Regions from separate parts of the Psychrobacillus sp. FSL K6-2843 genome, predicted to be linked through region 2. Evidence: a T-box and tRNA genes for the amino acid it is inferred to sense, from the RefSeq annotation. Region 2 holds a T-box; the other holds one or more tRNA genes.
The links. A T-box is a leader RNA that pairs with one kind of tRNA and senses whether it is charged. The one in region 2 lies ahead of MKY94_RS12670 (valine--tRNA ligase), so its partner is inferred to be a tRNA-Val.

Region 1 (3,264 bases), 1.7 Mb from region 2:
CCATCCACCGTATGACTAAGGTTTCCTGAGGAAGGCTCGTCCGCTCAGGGTTAGTCGGGACCTAAGTCGAGGCCGATAGGCGTAGACGATGGACAACAGGTTGATATTCCTGTACCACCACCCCACCGTTTGAGTGATGGGGGGACGCAGTAGGATAGGGTAAGCGTGCTGTTGGTTATGCACGTCCAAGCAGTGAGGTGTGAGTGTAGGCAAATCCGCACTCTGTAACATTGAGCTGTGATGGCGAGGACTTAGTCCGAAGTTCCTGATTTCACACTGCCAAGAAAAGCCTCTAACGAGGTGGGAGGTGCCCGTACCGCAAACCGACACAGGTAGTCGAGGAGAGAATCCTAAGGTGAGCGAGAGAACTCTCGTTAAGGAACTCGGCAAAATGACCCCGTAACTTCGGGAGAAGGGGTGCTCTTTTGGGTGTATAGCCTAGAAGAGCCGCAGTGAATAGGCCCAGGCGACTGTTTAGCAAAAACACAGGTCTCTGCAAAACCGTAAGGTGAAGTATAGGGGCTGACGCCTGCCCGGTGCTGGAAGGTTAAGAGGAGTGCTTAGCGCAAGCGAAGGTGCGAATTGAAGCCCCAGTAAACGGCGGCCGTAACTATAACGGTCCTAAGGTAGCGAAATTCCTTGTCGGGTAAGTTCCGACCCGCACGAAAGGCGTAACGATCTGGGCACTGTCTCAACGAGAGACTCGGTGAAATTATAGTACCTGTGAAGATGCAGGTTACCCGCGACAGGACGGAAAGACCCCGTGGAGCTTTACTGTAGCTTGATATTGAATTTTGGTGCAACTTGTACAGGATAGGTAGGAGCCTTAGAGCCCGGAGCGCCAGCTTCGGAGGAGGCGTCGGTGGGATACTACCCTGGTTGTATTGAAATTCTAACCCATACCCGTAACCCGGGTAGGAGACAGTGTCAGGCGGGCAGTTTGACTGGGGCGGTCGCCTCCTAAAGTGTAACGGAGGCGCCCAAAGGTTCCCTCAGAATGGTTGGAAATCATTCGAAGAGTGTAAAGGCAGAAGGGAGCTTGACTGCGAGACCTACAAGTCGAGCAGGGTCGAAAGACGGGCTTAGTGATCCGGTGGTTCCGCATGGAAGGGCCATCGCTCAACGGATAAAAGCTACCCCGGGGATAACAGGCTTATCTCCCCCAAGAGTCCACATCGACGGGGAGGTTTGGCACCTCGATGTCGGCTCATCGCATCCTGGGGCTGTAGTCGGTCCCAAGGGTTGGGCTGTTCGCCCATTAAAGCGGTACGCGAGCTGGGTTCAGAACGTCGTGAGACAGTTCGGTCCCTATCCGTCGTGGGCGTAGGAAATTTGAGAGGAGCTGTCCTTAGTACGAGAGGACCGGGATGGACACACCGCTGGTGTACCAGTTGTTCTGCCAAGGGCATCGCTGGGTAGCTATGTGTGGACGGGATAAGTGCTGAAAGCATCTAAGCACGAAGCCCCCCTCAAGATGAGATTTCCCATTACGCAAGTAAGTAAGATCCCTCAAAGACGATGAGGTAGATAGGTTCGGGGTGGAAGCGTGGCGACACGTGCAGCTGACGAATACTAATCGATCGAGGACTTAACCAAATTGTTTGTTTCTAATGATGTCAGTTTATTCAGTTTTGAAAGAATAATATTTTTTTGATAATAAGGCTTGTAAAACTCTACAAACTTGTTATAATAGAACTTGTCTTTCAATTAAATTATTCAAGTCTAGTGATGATGGCGAAGAGGTCACACCCGTTCCCATACCGAACACGGAAGTTAAGCTCTTCAGCGCCGATGGTAGTTGGGGGTCTCCCCCTGCAAGAGTAGGACGTCGCTGGGCTTGTAATAAGAAATTAATATTACCCAGGAGGATTAGCTCAGCTGGGAGAGCATCTGCCTTACAAGCAGAGGGTCGGCGGTTCGAGCCCGTCATCCTCCACCATAACTTTACTCCTGCCGGAGTAGCTCAACTGGTAGAGCAACTGACTTGTAATCAGTAGGTTGAGGGTTCAAGTCCTTTCTCCGGCACCATTTTTCGAGCCATTAGCTCAGTTGGTAGAGCATCTGACTTTTAATCAGAGGGTCGTAGGTTCGAATCCTACATGGCTCATTCACTTTTTGTGAAATAAATATGCGGGTGTGGCGGAACTGGCAGACGCACTAGACTTAGGATCTAGCGCCGCAAGGCGTGGGGGTTCGACTCCCTTCACCCGCACCATTTAACTTAATAACCGAGCGGAAGTAGTTCAGTGGTAGAACACCACCTTGCCAAGGTGGGGGTCGCGAGTTCGAACCTCGTCTTCCGCTCCAAAGATTCATCAAAGTGCCGGGGTGGCGGAACTGGCAGACGCACAGGACTTAAAATCCTGCGGTAGGTGACTACCGTACCGGTTCGATTCCGGTCCTCGGCACCACTTTTATGAAACATTAGCGCCCGTAGCTCAATTGGATAGAGCGTCTGACTACGGATCAGAAGGTTGTGGGTTCGACTCCTGCCGGGCGCGCCATATATACGGGAAGTAGCTCAGCTTGGTAGAGCACTTGGTTTGGGACCAAGGGGTCGCAGGTTCGAATCCTGTCTTCCCGACCAGTTATTTATAATATTGGGGCCTTAGCTCAGCTGGGAGAGCGCCTGCCTTGCACGCAGGAGGTCAGCGGTTCGATCCCGCTAGGCTCCACCATGAACATTGAAAACTGAACATGCAAAACGTTAAGACATATAGCATCAAACAACTTCGGTTGTATTGACGCAAAACAATTTTTGACATCATTTAATGATGATGCCAGCAAAACAAAATGAGCTTTTTAAGTTCTCTATTATGGAGAGTTTGATCCTGGCTCAGGACGAACGCTGGCGGCGTGCCTAATACATGCAAGTCGAGCGAATGATGAAGAAGCTTGCTTCTTCTGATTTAGCGGCGGACGGGTGAGTAACACGTGGGCAACCTGCCCTGTAGATTGGGATAACTCCGGGAAACCGGGGCTAATACCGAATAATCCATTACCTCACATGAGGAAATGTTAAAAGACGGTCTCGGCTGTCACTACAGGATGGGCCCGCGGCGCATTAGCTAGTTGGTGAGGTAACGGCTCACCAAGGCGACGATGCGTAGCCGACCTGAGAGGGTGATCGGCCACACTGGGACTGAGACACGGCCCAGACTCCTACGGGAGGCAGCAGTAGGGAATCTTCCACAATGGACGAAAGTCTGATGGAGCAACGCCGCGTGAGTGAAGAAGGTTTTCGGATCGTAAAACTCTGTTGTG
Region 2 (3,264 bases):
TAATTTCTTCGTATTTCAAGCCATCCATGTTCATCAAAGCAAAGCGTGATGCATTCCAAATTTTATTGGCGAAGTTCCAAACAGCCTCTACCTTTTCTACTGAGAAGCGTAGATCCTGCCCTGGAGATGAGCCAGTGCTTAGGAAGTAGCGTAGTGAGTCTGCACCGTACTTTTCGATTACATCCATAGGATCAATGCCGTTTCCAAGAGATTTCGACATTTTACGACCATCTTCTGCACGTACTAAACCGTGAATTAGTACATCGTCAAATGGGCGAGTTCCTGTAAATTCTACTCCTTGGAATATCATACGAGACACCCAGAAGAATATAATATCATAACCTGTAACAAGGGCATTAGTTGGATAATACTTTTTCATTTCCTCATTTTCTACATCAGGCCAACCAAGAGTTGAGAAAGGCCATAGAGCAGATGAGAACCATGTATCTAAAACGTCTTCATCTTGCTTCCAATTTTCTTCATCTGATGGAGCCTCGTGCCCAACATAAACTTCTCCAGTTTCTTTATGGTACCATGCTGGAATACGATGTCCCCACCAAAGTTGACGGGAGATACACCAATCATGAATGTTTTCCATCCAACGTAGATAAGTTTTTTCAAAGCGATCAGGTACGAAGTTTACCTTGCCCTCTGATTCTTGAAGCTTAATAGCTTCTTTTGCAAGTGGCTGCATTTTAACGAACCATTGTGTAGAAAGGTATGGCTCAACTACAGCTCCACTTCGCTCTGAATGTCCAACGGAATGTGCATGCTCTTCGATTTTGAATAATACTCCTGCTTCTTGAAGATCCTTCACAATTTGCTTACGACATTCGAAGCGATCCATACCTTCATATTTACCAGCATTTTTATTCATAGAGCCATCTTCATGCATCACTAGTATTCTTTCTAAATCATGGCGGTTACCAATTTCAAAATCATTCGGGTCATGAGCTGGGGTAATTTTAACTGCACCTCTACCAAACTCCATATCCACGTAATCATCTGCTACGATTGGAATTTCACGGCCAACGATTGGTAATTTTACTTTTTTACCGATTAAATGCTTGTAGCGGTCATCCTCAGGGTGTACAGCAACAGCCGTATCCCCTAGCATTGTTTCTGGTCGAGTTGTTGCAACATCGATCGAACCAGTACCATCTGCAAGTGGGTAATGCATATGATAGAATGCACCCTGTATATCCTTATGAATTACTTCAATATCCGAAAGTGCTGTTTTAGTAGCTGGATCCCAGTTAATGATGTATTCGCCACGGTAAATCAAGCCTTTGTTATATAGATTAACGAATACTTCTTTTACTGCGTTAGAAAGGCCTTCATCTAATGTAAAACGTTCACGTGAGTAGTCTAAGCCTAAGCCTAACTTTGCCCATTGCTGACGAATATGCCCTGCGTATTCATCTTTCCATTTCCATGTTTCTTCCACGAATTTTTCTCGGCCAAGGTCATATCTAGTAATATTATCAGCACGAAGTTTTTCTTCCACCTTTGCTTGAGTAGCAATTCCTGCATGGTCCATTCCTGGTAACCATAGGGCATCATAGCCTTGCATACGCTTCATACGAATAATAATATCTTGAAGCGTAGTATCCCAGGCGTGACCTAAATGTAGCTTCCCAGTTACGTTCGGTGGTGGAATCACAATTGTATATGGTTCCTTTTCACTCTCTGGATGCGCTTCAAAAAATTTGCCTTTTAACCACCACTCGTAGCGACCTTTTTCAATTGACTGCGGATCATACTTGGTAGACATCGTTGTCTCATTTGTCATATCGTTTCCTCCTAAAAAAGAATATAAAAAAACTCCTATCATCACTAAAGGACGAAGGAGTTTGTTCGCGGTACCACCTTTATTCGCAGATGCAATAAAACACATCACGCTCTCAATTAGATAACGGCTTCAAACCGGCAATTGCTACTGTTAGTTCACAAAAGCTGCTCTTGGGCTACCTTCAAATGGTGGCTAACGGAAACATTTCAGCAAATTGTTTCCTTTCTTTAGATAACCGTGTCATTTTACTCTTCCCATTCATAGCATCCATATATAGTTGTTTTTATTGTATAGGATATTATTATATGCCGTCAAGCATAGTCTTGTGAAAGGAGGAAAACACTATGAAAAGAGGATACAACCCCTATCTTCTGCCAGATTGGCTACGAAGAACTCGTTTTTACGTAAAAGGCATCATTATACCAATCGGTTGCTTTCAACTTGTTCGTGTATTGATCGTTCCTACTACATGGGATTTTATCTTGCTAGTCTTTTTGGCATTTCTCGGATTCTTATTGTTTAAGGACATTATTTGATGGAAAGGAAAGCTTAGTATATCCGTCCTCTAAATCTAATATAAATTGCAGTTCTGACTCACCTTCGACTGAGCTTTCCGTTTCATTATGTTTTATAGCAACTTTGGGCAGATCCTGTTGATCATCCTCATTTGTAGATTGTTGCTCAGCACTCACTACTTTTTGTGCTGGCTTAAACGGCTCTACTGATACTTCTTCTAGTTCTTCATTTTCTAATTGAACTTGCATTGTATCTTCACTTGACTCTTCATCCTGGATAAAATTAAATGGTAAAACCTCTACCACTTCTGGTTGTTCTTCTTCCTCTTCTATTAAATCTGTCATTACCACTTCTGTTTTCAGTGGTCTTGACGTTTCGTATTCACAATTCACAAACCAGACAATTTCAATTCCATCCGATTCTGCTTTACAATTTATATTTTCTACACTAATACTAGGAGACGTATCCTGTTGTATTCTCTCCTTACTGATTTCTACGCTCATCGGAACAGCATATTCAAAATATCCCAGCTCTCCTTGTAAATCTAAATCCTCTATTTCTGTAAATTCGCTTGTTGCATGGTGCTCAACTTCTCCCTCTTCAAACTCCACATGACATGTAATATGATAAATACCGTTTATATGCACCATTTCGTCTATTTCCTCTTGAAAATATTGTGGAGTCACCTTAATTGTCTTAACTTCCTTTGGTACACCAAAACTTTGCGGAAAACAAAACTGTTCCTTTACTTCCCAACTTTTCACTTCCATTTTTCATCCTCCTTCGTATAGGACAAATTATGTTTCAACGTAAGAAAATATGAAAAATACCTTTCATTTATGCTTCGCTTTCCAAAACTTTGACTAAGGACTTATTCAGACGAGACCGCTTAGTGCCAAATCGAGCATTTCTTGTTATTTTTGCTGTATTGTCATAATAGACCAGCCACGAATAGA

Region 1: it encodes a tRNA-Val, which carries the amino acid that the T-box ahead of MKY94_RS12670 (valine--tRNA ligase) is inferred to sense. The anticodon was not compared.

What each region holds. Positions count from the first base shown of each region.
Region 1 is NZ_CP152021.1:95,511-98,774, forward strand. It holds rRNA gene MKY94_RS00470 (23S ribosomal RNA) at 1-1,596, shown strand, start outside; rRNA gene rrf (5S ribosomal RNA) at 1,722-1,837, shown strand; tRNA gene MKY94_RS00480 (tRNA-Val) at 1,864-1,939, shown strand; tRNA gene MKY94_RS00485 (tRNA-Thr) at 1,953-2,028, shown strand; tRNA gene MKY94_RS00490 (tRNA-Lys) at 2,035-2,107, shown strand; tRNA gene MKY94_RS00495 (tRNA-Leu) at 2,131-2,215, shown strand; tRNA gene MKY94_RS00500 (tRNA-Gly) at 2,233-2,307, shown strand; tRNA gene MKY94_RS00505 (tRNA-Leu) at 2,323-2,411, shown strand; tRNA gene MKY94_RS00510 (tRNA-Arg) at 2,428-2,504, shown strand; tRNA gene MKY94_RS00515 (tRNA-Pro) at 2,511-2,587, shown strand; tRNA gene MKY94_RS00520 (tRNA-Ala) at 2,603-2,678, shown strand; rRNA gene MKY94_RS00525 (16S ribosomal RNA) at 2,814-3,264, shown strand, end outside.
Region 2 is NZ_CP152021.1:2,499,391-2,502,654, forward strand. It holds gene MKY94_RS12670 (valine--tRNA ligase) at 1-1,792, opposite strand, end outside; T-box leader at 1,837-2,063, opposite strand; gene MKY94_RS12675 (hypothetical protein) at 2,137-2,328, shown strand; gene MKY94_RS12680 (hypothetical protein) at 2,305-3,078, opposite strand.